DNA from 2 places in the Sanguibacter sp. HDW7 genome. Region 1 is predicted to be linked to the other one. Evidence: predicted binding sites of a transcription regulator. Region 1 holds the regulator's gene; the other holds the start of a gene.
What was found. Region 1 encodes LexA, which represses DNA repair genes until DNA is damaged. Its sites were predicted from a motif close to TCGAACANNTGTTCGA; they were not measured.

Region 1 (7,490 bases):
CAACCGAGCTCGACGCCGTCGCGGTCGCCCACAGCCCGTCCTGAGGCGCGCCCGCACGGGCGGCGCGATGGCTAGGATGACGCGGTGACCCCGACGCCCGACGACACCGAGACCGACGTCGCCGCAGCGGTCGGACCGCTCCTCGAAGCCGCGGTCGCGGCGCTCGGCGGGAGCCCCCGCGAGGGGCAGCGGACCATGGCGGAGCGCGTCGCGACCGCGTTCGCGACGGGCGAGCACCTGCTCGTCCAGGCGGGCACGGGCACGGGAAAGTCGCTCGGCTACCTCGTCCCGGCCGTCCACCACGCGGTGACGGCCGGCGAGCGCGTCGTCGTCTCGACCGCGACGCTCGCGCTCCAGCGGCAGGTCCTCACGCGGGACCTCCCGCTCGTCGCGGACGCTCTCTCGGACAGCCTGCCGCGCCCGCCGCGCATCGCGCTGCTCAAGGGCTGGCAGAACTACCTGTGCCTCCACAAGGTCGAGGGCGGCTACCCCGAGGAGCCCGGCTCGACGCTCTTCGACCTGTCGGACGCGGGCTCGGCGCCCGACCCGCTCGAGGACGACGACGGACCGCGCGACGAGAGCGCGATCAAGCGCCTCGGCCGTGAGGTCGTGAGGCTGCGCGAGTGGTCCCAGGAGACGACGACGGGCGACCGTGACGACCTCGTGCCGGGAGTGAGCGCGCGGGCGTGGCGGCAGGTGTCCGTGACGAAGATGGAGTGCCTGGGCTCCAGGTGCCCCCTCGTCGAGCAGTGCTTCCCCGAACGGGCGCGGGCGCTCGCGCGCGAGGCTGACGTCGTCGTGACGAACCACGCGATGCTCGGCATCGCGGCCTCGGGCTCGCCGGGAGTCCTGCCCGAGCACTCGGCGCTCGTCGTCGACGAGGCGCACGAGCTCACGGACCGCATCACGAACCAGGCGACGCTCGAGCTCTCGACGCTCTCGATCGACCAGGCGGCGCGGCTCGCGCGGCGCCAGGGAATCGGGACGGCGGCGCTCGACCGTGCGGCCGCCGACCTTGGCGCGCTGCTCATGGACCTGCCCGAGGGGCGCTTCCCGCACGGCCTGCCCGAGGGCGTGAGCGCGGCCGTCGGTGCCGTGCGCGACGAGGCGCGCGAGCTCGTCACCGCGCTCAAGCCCGAGCCCAAGGCGGACGCCGACGGCGCGCTCAAGGTCGCGCAGGCCGGCATGCTCATCCTCTTCGAGACGGCCGAGCGCATGGCCGCGGACCCGTCGGGCCACGACGTCCTGTGGTGCTCGCGCGGCTCGTGGGAGGCGGGTGGTGCGACGCGCCTCCACGTCGCGCCCATGAGCGTCTCGGGCCTCGTGCGGACGTCGCTGCTCGCGGAGCGCACGGGAGTCTTCACGTCGGCGACGCTGAGCCTCGGCGGGTCCTTCGAGCACGTCGCGCGCTCGCTCGGCCTCGGCTCGGCCGGCGGCGACGGGCCCGAGGCGCGCTGGGACGGCATCGACGTCGGCACACCCTTCGACTACGCCAAGCAGGGCATCCTCTACATCGCGAAGCACCTGCCCGCGCCGGGCCGCGAACCCGCGACGGAGGCGCAGCTCGACACGATCGCGGAGCTCGTCGAGGCCGCGGGCGGTCGCACGCTCGGGCTCTTCTCGTCCCGACGCGCCGCCGAGACCGTCGCGGCCGCGATGCGCGAGCGGCTCGACGTTCCCGTGCTGTGCCAGGGCGACGACGTCCTGCCGACGCTCGTCAAGCAGTTCGCCGAGGACGAGGCGACGTGCCTCTTCGGAACGCTCTCTCTGTGGCAGGGCGTCGACGTGCCTGGGCGCTCGTGCAGCCTCGTCCTCATCGACCGCATCCCCTTCCCGCGGCCCGACGACCCCGTGCGCTCCGCGCGGACCGAGGCAGTCGCCGCAGCGGGTGGCAACGGCTTCATGTCGGTGTCGGCGACGCACGCGGCGCTCCTGCTCGCGCAGGGCGCAGGTCGCCTCGTGAGGACCTCGACGGACCGCGGCGTCGTCGCGGTGCTCGACTCACGCCTCGCGACCGCGCGCTACGGCAGCTTCCTCACGCGCTCGATGCCCCCGCTGTGGCCGACGACCGACCGCGCGACGGTCCTCGGCGCCCTGAGACGGCTCACCGAGGGCGAGCCCGCTCGCTAGGCTGGACCAGGACCTGCGGGCCGCTCGCGCGACCCGCTGCTCAACCCTGGAGGAACGATGCCGAACATCACGCCGCACCCCGACGAGCACACGGCGCTGCGCACGACCAAGCTGGCCGTCGTGGGAGCAGGAGCCGTCGGCTCGACGCTCGCCTACGCGGCGCTCATGCGCGGCGCGGCGCGCACGGTCGCGCTCATGGACATCAACGCCGCCAAGGTCGAGGCGGAGGTGCTCGACCTCTCGCACGGCGTGCAGTTCGTGCCAGAGGCCCAGGTCATCGGCTCGGCCGACGTCGAGGTCTGCGCGGACGCCGACGTCGTCGTCGTCACGGCGGGCGCGAAGCAGAGGCCGGGGCAGACCCGGACCGAGCTCGCGGGCGCGACGATCGACCTCATGAAGAAGATCCTCCCGGGGCTCGTCGAGGCCGCGCCGAACGCCGTCTACATCATGGTGACGAACCCGGTCGACGTCGTGACGTACGCGTCGTTGAAGATCTCGGGCCTGCCGCCGAGCCAGATGTTCGGCTCGGGCACGGTGCTCGACACCTCGCGCCTGCGCTTCCTCATCGCGCAGCACTGCGGCGTCGCGGTGCGCAACGTCCACGCCTACATCGCGGGCGAGCACGGCGACACCGAGATCCCGCTGTGGGACTCCGCGACGATCGGTGGCGTGCCGCTCCTCGAGTGGAACCGTCAGTCGGAGCACCACGGACCGCTCACGCACGACGACCGCGCGCGCATCGCAGACGAGGTCGTCAACTCGGCGTACAAGATCATCGAGGGCAAGGGCGCGACGAACTACGCGGTCGGGCTCGCGGGCACGCGCATCATCGAGGCGATCCTCACGAACGAGCACTCGGTCCTTCCGGTCTCCTCGCTCCTCACGGACTACTACGGGATCTCCGACGTGTGCCTGTCCGTCCCGTCGATCGTCGGGCGTCGCGGCGTGTACGAGCAGCTGCAGGTGCCGCTGTCGGACGCCGAGTACGACGGCCTCAAGGCGTCGGCGGACCACCTGCGTGCGGTCGCACGCGAGTTCGGATTCTGAGCACCACGGCAGCATGACGAAGGCCCCCTCCGCGGAGGGGGCCTTCGTCATGCTGCCGTGGTCGCTGTCCGGGTGCGGTCGGGCTACAGGGAGCGCAGCACCGAGACGACGCGGCCGAGGACCTGTGCGCCGTCGCCGGGGATGGGCGCGTACGCGGAGTTCTGCGGCAGCAGCCAGACGTGGCCGGACGTGCGTTTGAACGTCTTGACCGTCGCCTCGCCGTCGATCATCGCGGCGACGATCTCGCCGTTCTCGGCGACGGGCTGACGCCGGACGACGACCCAGTCGCCGTCGCAGATCGCCGCGTCGATCATCGAGTCGCCCTGGACCTTGAGCATGAAGAGCTCGCCGTCGCCGACGAGCTGGCGGGGCAGGGGGAAGACGTCCTCGACGACCTGCTCGGCGAGGATCGGGCCGCCTGCGGCGATGCGGCCGACGAGCGGGACGTACGACGGGGTGGGGCGCGAGTCGTCCTCGGCGGCGGAGTCGTGGACGATCCGCGGCCGGGCGTCCGGCTCGACCGGGGAGGGCACCGACGTGGCGACGACGCGGGCGTCGTCCGCCTGGACGATCTCGAGCGCGCGCGGGCTGTGGGGGTCGCGGCGGATATAGCCCTTGCGCTCGAGTGCCTCGAGCTGGTGCTTGACGCTCGACGGGCTCGTGAGTCCGACGGACCGACCGATCTCGCGCATCGTCGGGGGGTAGCCACGCTCGTCGAGCGACGCGCGGATGCACTCGAGCACCGCGCGCTGGCGTCCCGTGAGCGCCCGCGTCACGGGAAGGTCGGGCCCGGTGGGCCCGGAGGCGGTCTGCGTCACGTGCTGCTCCCTCGTCGACCCCCGAATGTCGGAGGCTCGTGGTCGGCTGTCCTTCGTCAGCCTAGGGGAGGACACCGGCGGGTTCAAACATCCGTTCGAGCGTGTCTCGACATCCGTGGCGGACCCTGCTAGAAATAGAACAGCAGTTCGACGAACAGGCGTTCGAGGTTCACCTCGACCGACGGAGGAGCACCGAGATGAGCACCATGAGCCTGGCGGCCTCGCCCCGCATTGCCCGTGCCGCTGCGCCGGCGCCCGAGCTTGCGCCGCTCCGGATCACGCGCCGTGGACGCATCGTCCTCGGTCTGCTCGTGTCCGCGGTCCTCGGTTCCGGAGCGCTCGTGTTCGCGAACGGGGCGACGGCCGACGCCCCTGCGGGGGCGCAGGCGGTGACGGTCCGTACGGTTGGTGCAGGGGAGTCGCTGTGGGCCATCGCCTCGTCCGTCACGGCGCCCGGGGCTGACGTGCGCGACGCGCTGCAGGAGATCGCACGGCTCAACGGCCTCACGGGTTCGAGCCTCGCGGCGGGTCAGCAGCTCGTCGTCCCTGTCGTCGACGCAGACTGAGGAGCGGCGCGCCGCCTTGCGTGGCGCGGGGCGTGGGCCTATCGTCGCGATGCCCCCCGAAGTGACATCCCCGAGGACGCACATGCACTGCCCGTTCTGCCGGAACCCCGACTCCCGCGTCGTCGACTCACGCACGTCCGACGACGGGCTCTCGATCAAGCGCCGTCGCCAGTGCCCCGAGTGCGGCCGGCGCTTCTCGACGGTCGAGACCTCGAGCCTCACGGTGGTCAAGCGCTCCGGTGCGACCGAGCCCTTCTCGCGCGACAAGGTCGTCGCGGGCGTCCGCAAGGCGTGCCAGGGCCGTCCCGTGAGCGACGACGACCTCGCGCTGCTCGCGCAGCGTGTCGAGGAGTCGATCCGAGGCTCTGGCAGCGCTGAGATCGACGCCAACGAGATCGGGCTCGCGATCCTCGGGCCGCTCCGCGAGCTCGACGTCGTCGCCTACCTCCGCTTCGCGAGCGTCTATCAGGACTTCGGCTCGCTCGAGGACTTCGAGGCCGCGATCACCCTGCTCCGCGCGGACCGCGAGGGAGCCACGCTCCCCGCGGGCCAGGACGCCGAGAGCGACGCGCCCGAGGCGTGAGGGCGGGCGTCCGCGCCGCGCAAAAGGTTGGCGTCGAGCCTGTCGACGCGAGAAGGTGGAGTGCCGCACCCGCGGCCGTTCCCAAGGAGGCGCCCATGGCTGACCACGACGACCGATCCGTCCCTGAGGACGTCAAGGAGAAGTTCCGTGCGGCGCTCGCCGCGAAGAAGGGCAACGACCGCACTGCGGAGCGGGCCGCGAACACCGGGGCCGTCCACGGTTCCGAGACGAGCGGCAGCACGCAGCGGACGTTCCGCCGCAAGTCCGGCTGAGCCGACGACCGTCCGTCGCGACAGTCACGATGCTCGCGACGCCACAGGGCCCGCGCTCCCCGTGAGGGGAACGCGGGCCCTGTGGCGTTCGCGGGAGGCGGGTCCTAGTCGAGGACGCGGAGCCGCACCGTCTCGTCGAGCTGCGTGAGCTCGGCGATCGCGTCGGCGGACACGTCGGAGCCCGCGTCGGTGACGACGTAGCCGATGTCGCCGCGCGTCCCGAGGAGCTGGCCCTCGATGTTGACGTCGTGCGCGGCGAGGATCTGGTTGACCTTCGCGAGCACGCCGGGCACGTTCCGATGGAGATAGGCGACGCGGCTCGCGCCCGTGTTCTCGAGAGCGAGGTTCGGCAGGTTGACCGAGAGGGTCGTCGAGCCCGTCGTGAGGTAGTCACGGATCTTCGTCGCGACGAACTGGCCGATCGCCTCCTGCGCCTCCTCGGTGGAGCCGCCGGTGTGCGGGGTGAGGATGACGTTCGGCAGGCCCTGGAGCTCGGAGACGAACGGGTCACCCTTGCGCTTGGGCTCGACCGGGAAGACGTCGACCGCCGCGCCCGCGATGCGGCCCGCGAGGATCTCGTCGCGGAGCGCCGCGTAGTCGGGGACGAAGCCGCGCGAGAGGTTGAGGAACAGCGAGCCCTGCTTCATGCGGGCGAAGTGCTCGGCGGTGAACATGCCGGCGTTGCCCGCGCGACCGTCGACATGGAGCGTGACGATGTCGGCGACCTCGAGCAGCTCCTCGAGCGTCTCCATGCGGCGCGCGTTGCCGAGCGCGAGCTTCTCGGCGGAGTCGTAGAAGACGACCGACATGCCGAGGTTCTCGGCGAGGACCGAGAGCTGGGTGCCGATGTTGCCGTAGCCGATGATGCCGAGGGTGCGACCGCGGATCTCGTGCGCGCCGGTCGCGGACTTGTTCCACACGCCCGCGTGCATCTCGTCGTTGAAGACGGTGAGACGGCGAGTGAGCGAGATGATGTCGGCGATGGCGATCTCGACGACCGAGCGCGTGTTGGAGAACGGCGCGTTGAAGGTCGCGATGCCACGGGTCGCGGCCGCGGCGAGGTCGATCTGGTTGGTCCCGATGCAGAACGCACCGATGACGCTGAGCTGCGGTGCGTGCTCGAGCACGCGCGCGGTCACCGTCGTCTTGGACCGGATGCCGAGGATGTCGACACCGTCGAGTGCTGCGATGAGGTCGTCCTCGTCGAGGGCGCCGGTGCGGTTGACGACCTTGATCCCGTGGGACTGCAGGATCTGGGTCGCGAGCGGATGGAGGTTCTCGAGGAGAAGGGCGGTAGGCACGGGGCCAGTATCGACCCGTCCGGTGGCCGGTCCAAACCGGGTCCGCACCATGGAACGGGCGTCTCCTCAGCGCTTCGCGACGGCGTCCGCGATGCGCGGTGGGAGGTCGTGGGAGTGGACGAGGTGCAGCCGCTGCGTCGGCCGCGTCATCGCGACATAGAGGTCCGACGGCGCGAGCTCGTCGGGCTCGACGAGGACGACGACGTCGTACTCGAGGCCCTTGACCGTGCGCGGGTCGACGACCGAGACGGGAGCGTCGAGCTCGTCGTCGCCGCGGGCCGCCCGCAGCGCCGCGTCGGGCAGGACGGCGCGCAGCGCGGCGCGGAGCGCCGGAGCCCGACGGGGCTCGGCGACGACGGCGACGCGCCCGACCCCGTCGGACGTCGTCCCGGCCCGCACCTCGGCCGCGACGACCTGCGCGGCCTCCCGGGCGACGTTCGTCGACCAGTGCACGTGGAGGGAGTCCTCGACCTCGCGCGCCGAGGTCATCGGGGATACGGGGAGGCTCGCGGCGACGGCCGCGTCGCGCGCGGCGTCGGCGACGACCGCGGGCGTGCGGTAGTTGACCGTGAGCTCCTCGAGCCGCCAGCCGCCGCGCAGCGGGCCGTCGAGCATCGAGCGCCATGCCCGGGCGCCGCCTGCCGCCGACGTCTGGGCGACGTCGCCGACGATCGTCAACGAGCGCGTCGGGACGCGCCGCAGGAGGGATCGCCACGCCATGGCCGTGAGCTCCTGCGCCTCGTCGACGACGACGTGCCCGTAGGTCCACGTGC
Region 2 (7,490 bases), 370 kb from region 1:
GCCGCCGCCGTCGGAGATGCCGATGATCGGCACGCCCGTGCGCAGCGCGAGGTCCTGGACCTTCGTGATCTTCTGGCCGTGGACCTCGCCGAGGGACCCGCCGAACGTGGTGAAGTCCTGCGAGTAGATGCAGACCTGGCGGCCGTCGATCGTGCCGTGCCCGACGACGACGCCGTCGCCCGCGATCTTGCGCTTGTCGAGGCCGAAGTTCGTCGAACGGTGGGTCGCGAAGGCGTCGAGCTCGATGAAGCTGCCCTCGTCGAGCAGCGCCTCGATGCGCTCGCGGGCAGTCTTCTTGCCGCGCGGGTGCTGCTTCTCGCGGGCGACGGCCTCGTGGTCGTCGATCGCGGCGTGCCGGCGGGCGCGGAGGTCGTCGAGCTTGGCGGCGGTACGGGAGGTCTCGGTCACTCTTCCGAGGGTAGGGCGAACGGCGCCCGGCGGAGCCGTACGTCTCATGCGAGTTGCGGTGCGGGAGTTGTCGGGAGTCGACAAAGGCCGGTCGCGCGGCGGTGTCGTGGGAGGTTCTCCGTCCATGGTTGATGTCGACGATGCACAAGCGAGGCGGTCTCGAGGACGCGAGGGCACGGCCGTTGGCGCGTCACCCTGTCTTGGCGCATCACCTGTCTCGGTAGGTCACCCCGTCTTGGTGCGTCCCCACCTCCTGGTGCGTCACCTCGTCCTGGCGCGGGGCTCGGGGGCTGCGGTCGGGGCGTCGTAGGACCCGGGCTCGTCGAAGTGCCAGCCGCCGCGCCATGTCATCGCGACCCGGCGCCGGTCGACGTGCTGGTGGTGGAACCAGCACAGCAGCGCGGCATTGTCGGTCGCGGTCGGACCGCCGTCGGCCCAGTGGACGCGAGCGTGGTGGACCTCGGAGATCTGCGGGGGAGCGTCGCACCCGGTCCACGCCCACGTGCGGTCGCGGGCGATGACGGCCTTGCGCCGGGCGCCCGTGAACGTGCGTTGCGCGCGTCCCACGTCGAGGACCTCGGAGTCGGGCCCGAAGACGACGCGCGTGACGGTGCAGTCGGCCGCGATGCGTTCGAGGACCTGGCGCGGGACGGGTCCGGTGCCGTCGAGCCACGTCGGGCCGGGGCTGCAGAGCTCGGACCGCACGTCCTCTGCGCTCGGCGGCACGCTTGTGGTTCTGCGAGACATCGCCGACCGACTGCCGAACCCGGTGCCGCCGTGCGGACCTGTGCGCTGCGCGAGCGCCTCGAAGTCCTTCCACGGTACGAGCACGGTGACGTGCGGTCGCACCGATGCGCCGGTGCCGAGGCCGCCGTCGTCGAGCAGGCGGCGCGCGAGCCCGGCGAGGGCGATCGCGCGTCGCTGCGTCGGCCGGAGACCGTCGTGCGCTGACGGCACGCCGACGATCGCGGCGAGTGCCGTCGAGAGCTCCTGCCCGTGCTCCTCGGTGAGGAATCCGGCGACGTGGTAGCCACCGGTCGTGCGGGACAGGTCGAGGTGCTCGCGGTCCTGCGCGAGCCGATAGCCGCGCTCGTCGGACTCCGGGTCGGCGACGTGCGCGAAGCGACGTGCCGCGGAGCCGAGGTCCCGCAGGTCGAAGCGCTCCGCGAGGCCGAGCATCACCTGCTCGCCGGTGACGACCTGTCGGGGGCACGAGCAGAGTCCCGTGTCCGCGGTGCAGCCCGGCGCGTGGAGCCGGTCCTCGAGAGAGGTCAAGCGATCGCTCGCGGTCTCACCGGCGGCGGGAACGTCGGCCGCTCCCGCGTCGTCGGTCGCTCCTGCGTCGCTGTGCGTTCCAACGTCGCAGCCTTCGCCCGCGTCGCTGCCGCGATCCTCGCCGGGACCCGGGTCCGTGACGTCGACCGTCCCGCCGACCTGTGCGTGGAGCGTGGCGAGCGCGTCCCTCCGGGAGTCGGACGTCGGGAGGGTGCGCGCGAGCACATCGACCTGCGGTGCCGAGAGCCTCCCGGCCCGCGCCGCACGGAGCGTCGCAGGCAGGTCGTCCCGGAGCCGCGCCGCGGCGAGGACCTCGCGCCGGGCGACGGGCAGCCCGCGCCGTTCCTTCCAGGCGACCCAGTGCGCGAACGACCTGAAAGTGTCCGCCCTCCACGCGCCCTCGGCCTCGACCCGCCCGAGCCAGCCCAGCCGCTGCGCGTGGAGCCGGTCGAGGAGAGCGACAGTGCGCGCGGATGCCTCGGCCGCGAGGGTCCCCGGTGCGGCGGCGGGGTCCTGGGTGCACACGAGGTCGACGAGCGACTCGATCGACGTGAGGAGCCCGAGGAGATCGGTGGGCGCGGGAGCGGCGGTCCTCGGCCAGGCCGCAGGGACCAGCTCGATCACGGTGGCGCGGCGTTCACCGGTGTCGTTGCTGGCGTCGTCGCCGTCGGTCATTCCGTCACCGCCTCGTCTGTTCCACCACGTCACGTTCGTCGCGATCTGCTCGCGCCCAGGTTCTCGATGCCGTTCCGGCGACCCGAGCAGGTGCGAGACCCGCACCGGGCCGGAGCGACCCTTCCACGATATCGAACGGTCGTTCGATGATGCGAGCGGTGGACGTGCCTCTCACCCCGCGCTCACCCGCCGCGTTCGCACCCGCCGGCATGCCGGCGCCACGACCGGACCCGCGCTCGCCGCGCAACGACTGGAATCTGCGCTCGTTGCACCCGTGTGCGCCCGTGGTCACGTCGTCCCATGCCTCGCGCCCGTGTGCCTCCGCCCGTGAAGGTGCGCAAAGATGGGCGCATGACCTCCGACGCACCCCGTGAGCCGCTCGACGCGCAGCTGCTGCGCGACCTGCTGCGCGCTCCGGTCGGGGTCCTCCAGCGGGTCGACGTACGTCCCGAGGTCACGTCGACGAACACGGTCCTCGTCACCGAGGCGCGCGACACCCCGCACGCGTGGCCCACGCCGTCGCTGCTCGTCGCCGACCATCAGACCGCCGGCCGCGGCCGTCTCGACCGCGCGTGGCAGACGCCCCCGCACACGGCGCTCACGGCGTCGACCGTCATCGCCCCCGGGACCCCGCGCGAGACCTGGGGGTGGCTCCCGCTGCTCGCCGGGCTCGCGGCGGCGCGCTCGCTGCGCAGCATGACGGCGCTCGATGTCCGCACGAAGTGGCCCAACGACCTGCTCGTGCCCGCGCCCGACGGCGCAGACCTCCTGGGCTGGGGCCCGTGGCGCAAGGTGGGTGGCATCCTTGCGGAGGTCGTCGACGACGAGCGTGTCGTCGTCGGGCTGGGCATCAACGTCGACCAGCGCCCCGACGAGCTCCCGGTCGCCTCGGCGTCGTCGCTCGCCGCGCACGGCGTGTCGCAGCGCCGCGAGATGCTCGTCGCAGGCCTCGAGACGTCGTTCGTCGAGCTGCTCACGATCTGGCGGGAGCATGCGGGCGACGCGGTCGCGGCGGGACTCGCGGAGGAGGTCACGGCGCTGTGCGTGTCGATCGGCACGGACGTCCGCGTGACGGCCGCGGGCGGCCGCGAGCTGCGCGGGACGACGGTCGGGCTCGACGCCGACGGCGCGCTGCTCGTGCGCACGACGACCGGCGACGTCGAACGGATCATCAGCGGCGACGTGCAGCACCTGCGCGTCATCGGGGCCGAGCAGGACTGACGCCCTAGGATGGCCGACGTGTCGCACGAGTGGTCCGAGGAGGTCGAACGCGTCGTCGCGGGCCTGCTCGGCGGCGAGCGTTCGTCGACCCTGCCCGGGCTCGCCGCGGAGGCGGGGCTCGACGAGGCGTGGGTCGCCCGATACTGGCAGCTCATGGGGCTGCCGCCGTCGAGCGAGGACGCGCGCGAGTACACGCACGAGGACGCCGAGGCGCTCGCGGAGCTACACGACCTCGCCGAGCGCGAGAACCTCGACGCGCGCACGCTCGCGTCGCTCGTGAGATCCGTCGGGCATTCGACAGAACGCCTCTCGTGGTGGCACTTCGAAGCGCTCGTCGACCACGAGGTGCGCCAGCAGGGGCTTCTCGACCCGGACGCGCGCCGCGCGGTCATCCGGTCGATGGACAGGCTGGCGCCCGTGCTCGAGCGTCAGCTCGTCCACGCGTGGCGGCGGCAGACGACGGCTCTCGTCACGCGCATGGCGCAGGAGTTCGGGGATGCGGCGCAGGACACGGCGTCGATCCGCTCGGGGCGCGACCTTCCGCTGCCGCGCGCCGTGGGCTTCGCGGACATCGTCTCGTTCACGCGCATGACGGCGACGATGGCGCCCGACGACTTCGCGAACTTCATCCAGGCGTTCGAGACGCGCGCCCGCGACATCGTCACGGCGAACGGCGGCCGCGTCGTCAAGACGATCGGCGACGCTCTCCTGTTCATCGCGGACGACGTCGTCACGGGTGCGCGCGTCGCTCTCGGGCTCGCGAAGGCGACCGAGGACGAGCTCGGCGTCGAGGGCATCGCGGGCCGGCCGGTACGTGTGAGCCTCGTGTGGGGGCGCGTGCTCGCACGTTTCGGTGATGTCTTCGGACCGTCGGTCAACCTCGCGTCGCGGCTCACGGACCAGGCGCAGCCGTCGACGGTCCTGCTCGACGAGGTGACGGCACACCGGCTCGCGTCGAACCCGAACTTTGCGCTCACTGCGCTCGAGCCTCGCGAGGTGCCGGGGCTCGGCACGCTCACGCCGGTGCGCCTGGACTTCGCGCGCGACTGACGTTGCGCCACCCTGTGCGGCGGGCCCGCCGCTACGCGTGCGGGCAGACCCCGCCGCTGCACGTGCGGGCTGAACCCGCTGGACGTGCGGGCTGAACCTGCTGGACGTGCCACCAGCGCCCGACGGTGTCGGGGCGAAAGGTCAGCTCTCGAGGTCGATGAGCCCTGCGTCGTCCTCGCTCACGCGGTTGACCCGTGACGACACGGGGTGCCATGCGAGCTCGGGCGCGTCGGAGAGGGCGAGGTCGAGTGCCTCGCGGCCGTCGGCCGACGGGTCGAGCCAGCCGTCGAGGGTTGCGGGCGTGAGCATGACGGGCGTGCGGTCGTGGATCTCGGCGAGCTCGCCGGCGGCGGCGCGCGTGAGGATCGTGCACGTGACGAGCCAGCGGTCCGGGTCGTCGTCGGGGAGGTCCTTGTCGCGCCAGAACTCGTAGAGCCCGGCGAGGGCGGCGACCGAGCCGTCGGCGGGGTGGATGTAGTACGGCTGCTTGGCGGGGCGTGGTCCGTCGCCGAGCTTGCGCCACTCGTAGTAGCCGTCGGCCGGCACGACGGCCCTGCGGGATGCCGCGGCGCGCTTGAACGACGGCTTCTCGAGGAGCGTCTCGGAGCGGGCGTTGAGGAGGCGGGCGCCGCCGCTCGCGTCGCGAGCCCACGACGGGACGAGGCCCCAGCGTGCGGCGCGGAGCTGGCGCACGGGCGGGGCATCGGGGGTCTCGCGCGGGGCGCGCTCGACGATCATGCGGACGTGCTGGGTGGGCGCGACGTTCCACGAGGCGTGCCATTCGCGCAGCTCGTCGTCGACGGGCAGCGTGGGGTCGATCATGAAGGCGTCGAGGAGGTCCTGGGTCTGCCGGGCCGAGGCGAAGCGTCCGCACATGGGTCCACTGTGGCACGGGCCACGGACATCGACCCGGGCGCGGCGCGATCGAAACGTTATGATCCTGGGGTGTCACAACCGGCCTCACCGCAGTACCGTCCCGGCCCCAAGTACGTCCTCCTCCTCGGCTCGCTCGCTGCCGTCCCCGCGATCACGACCGACATCTACCTCCCGTCGCTCCCGACCGTCGGCGCCGAGCTCGGCGCGACCGCGGCCGCCGCGCAGCTGACGATCTCCGGGATGCTCGTCGGTGGCGCCGTCGGGCAGCTGCTCATCGGGCCCATGTCGGACCGCTTCGGTCGCCGCCTGCCCGTCCTCGTCGGGCTCGTCGGGCACGTCCTCACGTCGCTCCTGTGCATGGTCGCGCCGAACATCACGGCGCTCATCGCGCTGCGCGTCCTCCAGGGCTTCTTCAACGCGGCCGCGTCCGTCGTCGCGATCGCCGTGATCCGCGACCGGTTCGTCGGCTCGGACGCCGCACGCCTGCTGTCGCGGCTCATGCTCGTCATCGGCGTTGCACCGCTGTTCGCACCCGCGGTGGGCGGCGCGATCGCGGCGGCCTGGACGTGGCGCGGCGTGTTCGGCGTCCTCGCGGGGCTGGGCGTCGCGCTCGCGATCCTCGTGTGGCGGTTCATGCCCGAGACCCTGCCGGCCGACCGTCGGCGCATCGCCGGCCCGCGCGGCGTCGCGCGCGGCTACCTCGAGCTGCTGCGCGACCGTCGGTTCATGGCCCTCGCGCTCATCCCGGGCATGGCGCAGGCCGTCATCATGAGCTACGTCGTCGGCTCGACGTACGTCTTCCAGCGCGAGCACGGGCTCGACGGCCACCAGTTTGCGCTGCTCTTCGCGATCAACGGCATCGCGCTCGTGGGCGGCGCGCAGGTCAACGCGTACCTCGTCAAGCGGGTCGCGCCGCTGCGGGTGCTGCGGGTCGCGATCGTCGTCCAGGCGATCCTCGGGCTCGTGCTCGTCGCGGTGACGGCCAGCGGGCTCGGCGGGCTGGCGCTCATGTGCGTCATGCTCTGGCTCATGCTCTCGATGCAGGGGCTCGTGCCCGGCAACGCGAGCGTGCTCGCGCTCAACGACTACGGCCACATGGCGGGGACGGCGGCGGCGTTCCTCGGCGCGATGCAGGCCGCGCTCGGAGGTCTCGTCGCCCCGATCGTCGGCTTCACCGGCGGCACCGGGGTGTCGATGGTGGCGGTGATGACGGGGTCGGTCCTCGTGGGTCTCACGGTGCTCGCGGTCGCCACTCCTGCGTACCGGCGCGAGGGAGCGTGGGGCGCGGCCTGAGCTCTCCCGACGACGCGCTGCCCTGAACGTCCCCGACGGCGGGGTGCGGCGGCTGGCATGCTGACCCCATGCGCGTGACAGCCAAGATCGACTATGCCGTGCGTGGGTGCCTCGAGCTCGCCGCGCACAGGGCCGACGGCCTCCTCAAGGCCGACCAGATCGCGGCTGCCCAGCAGATCCCGGGGGCGTTCATGCTCTCGATCCTTGGCGACCTGCGGGCCGCGGGGATCGTCGAGTCGCGGCGGGGAGCGGACGGCGGGTACCGGCTCGCGCTCGACCCGGCGGACGTCGCGATCGCGGACGTCATCCGGGCGATCGACGGGCCGCTCGCGAGCATCGCGGGCGTGCAGCCGGAGGACGTCGACTACCGGGGCGCATCCGAGCACCTGCGGGACGCGTGGGTCGCGCTGCGGGTCGCGATGCGTTCGGTCCTCGAGGCGACGACGTTGGCCGACGTCGTCGCGGGGAACCTTCCCGAGGTGGCGCGCGAGCTGCTGTCGCACGACGACGCCTATGTGACGCGTCCGCTGCCGGGGGCGTAAGGCTCGTGCGGTGCGGTGCGGTGCGGTGCGGTGCGGTGCGGTGCGGTGCCGTGCCGTGCGGACCACGACGGCGACGCTGAGCGCGACGGGAATGCGCTGCGCGCATGCTGGACAGGATCCGACGACAAAGGGTGAGTCCGGGGTGAGTTA

Region 2: the regulator LexA is predicted to act here: its motif matches at 2,490-2,505, upstream of G7063_RS04495 (HNH endonuclease signature motif containing protein).

The regions. Positions count from the first base shown of each region.
Region 1 covers NZ_CP049862.1:1,363,074-1,370,563, forward strand. Annotated here, with positions in the region: gene hflX (GTPase HflX) at 1-44, shown strand, start outside; gene G7063_RS06370 (ATP-dependent DNA helicase) at 85-2,130, shown strand; gene G7063_RS06375 (L-lactate dehydrogenase) at 2,188-3,177, shown strand; gene lexA (transcriptional repressor LexA) at 3,261-3,995, opposite strand; gene G7063_RS06385 (LysM peptidoglycan-binding domain-containing protein) at 4,193-4,561, shown strand; gene nrdR (transcriptional regulator NrdR) at 4,644-5,144, shown strand; gene G7063_RS06395 (DUF5302 domain-containing protein) at 5,240-5,416, shown strand; gene serA (phosphoglycerate dehydrogenase) at 5,521-6,717, opposite strand; gene G7063_RS06405 (AAA family ATPase) at 6,784-7,490, opposite strand, start outside.
Region 2 covers NZ_CP049862.1:989,531-997,020, forward strand. Annotated here, with positions in the region: gene G7063_RS04490 (acyl-CoA carboxylase subunit beta) at 1-456, opposite strand, end outside; gene G7063_RS04495 (HNH endonuclease signature motif containing protein) at 670-2,358, opposite strand; gene G7063_RS04500 (biotin--[acetyl-CoA-carboxylase] ligase) at 2,710-3,579, shown strand; gene G7063_RS04505 (adenylate/guanylate cyclase domain-containing protein) at 3,589-4,629, shown strand; gene G7063_RS04510 (SOS response-associated peptidase) at 4,771-5,505, opposite strand; gene G7063_RS04515 (multidrug effflux MFS transporter) at 5,575-6,798, shown strand; gene G7063_RS04520 (Rrf2 family transcriptional regulator) at 6,867-7,340, shown strand.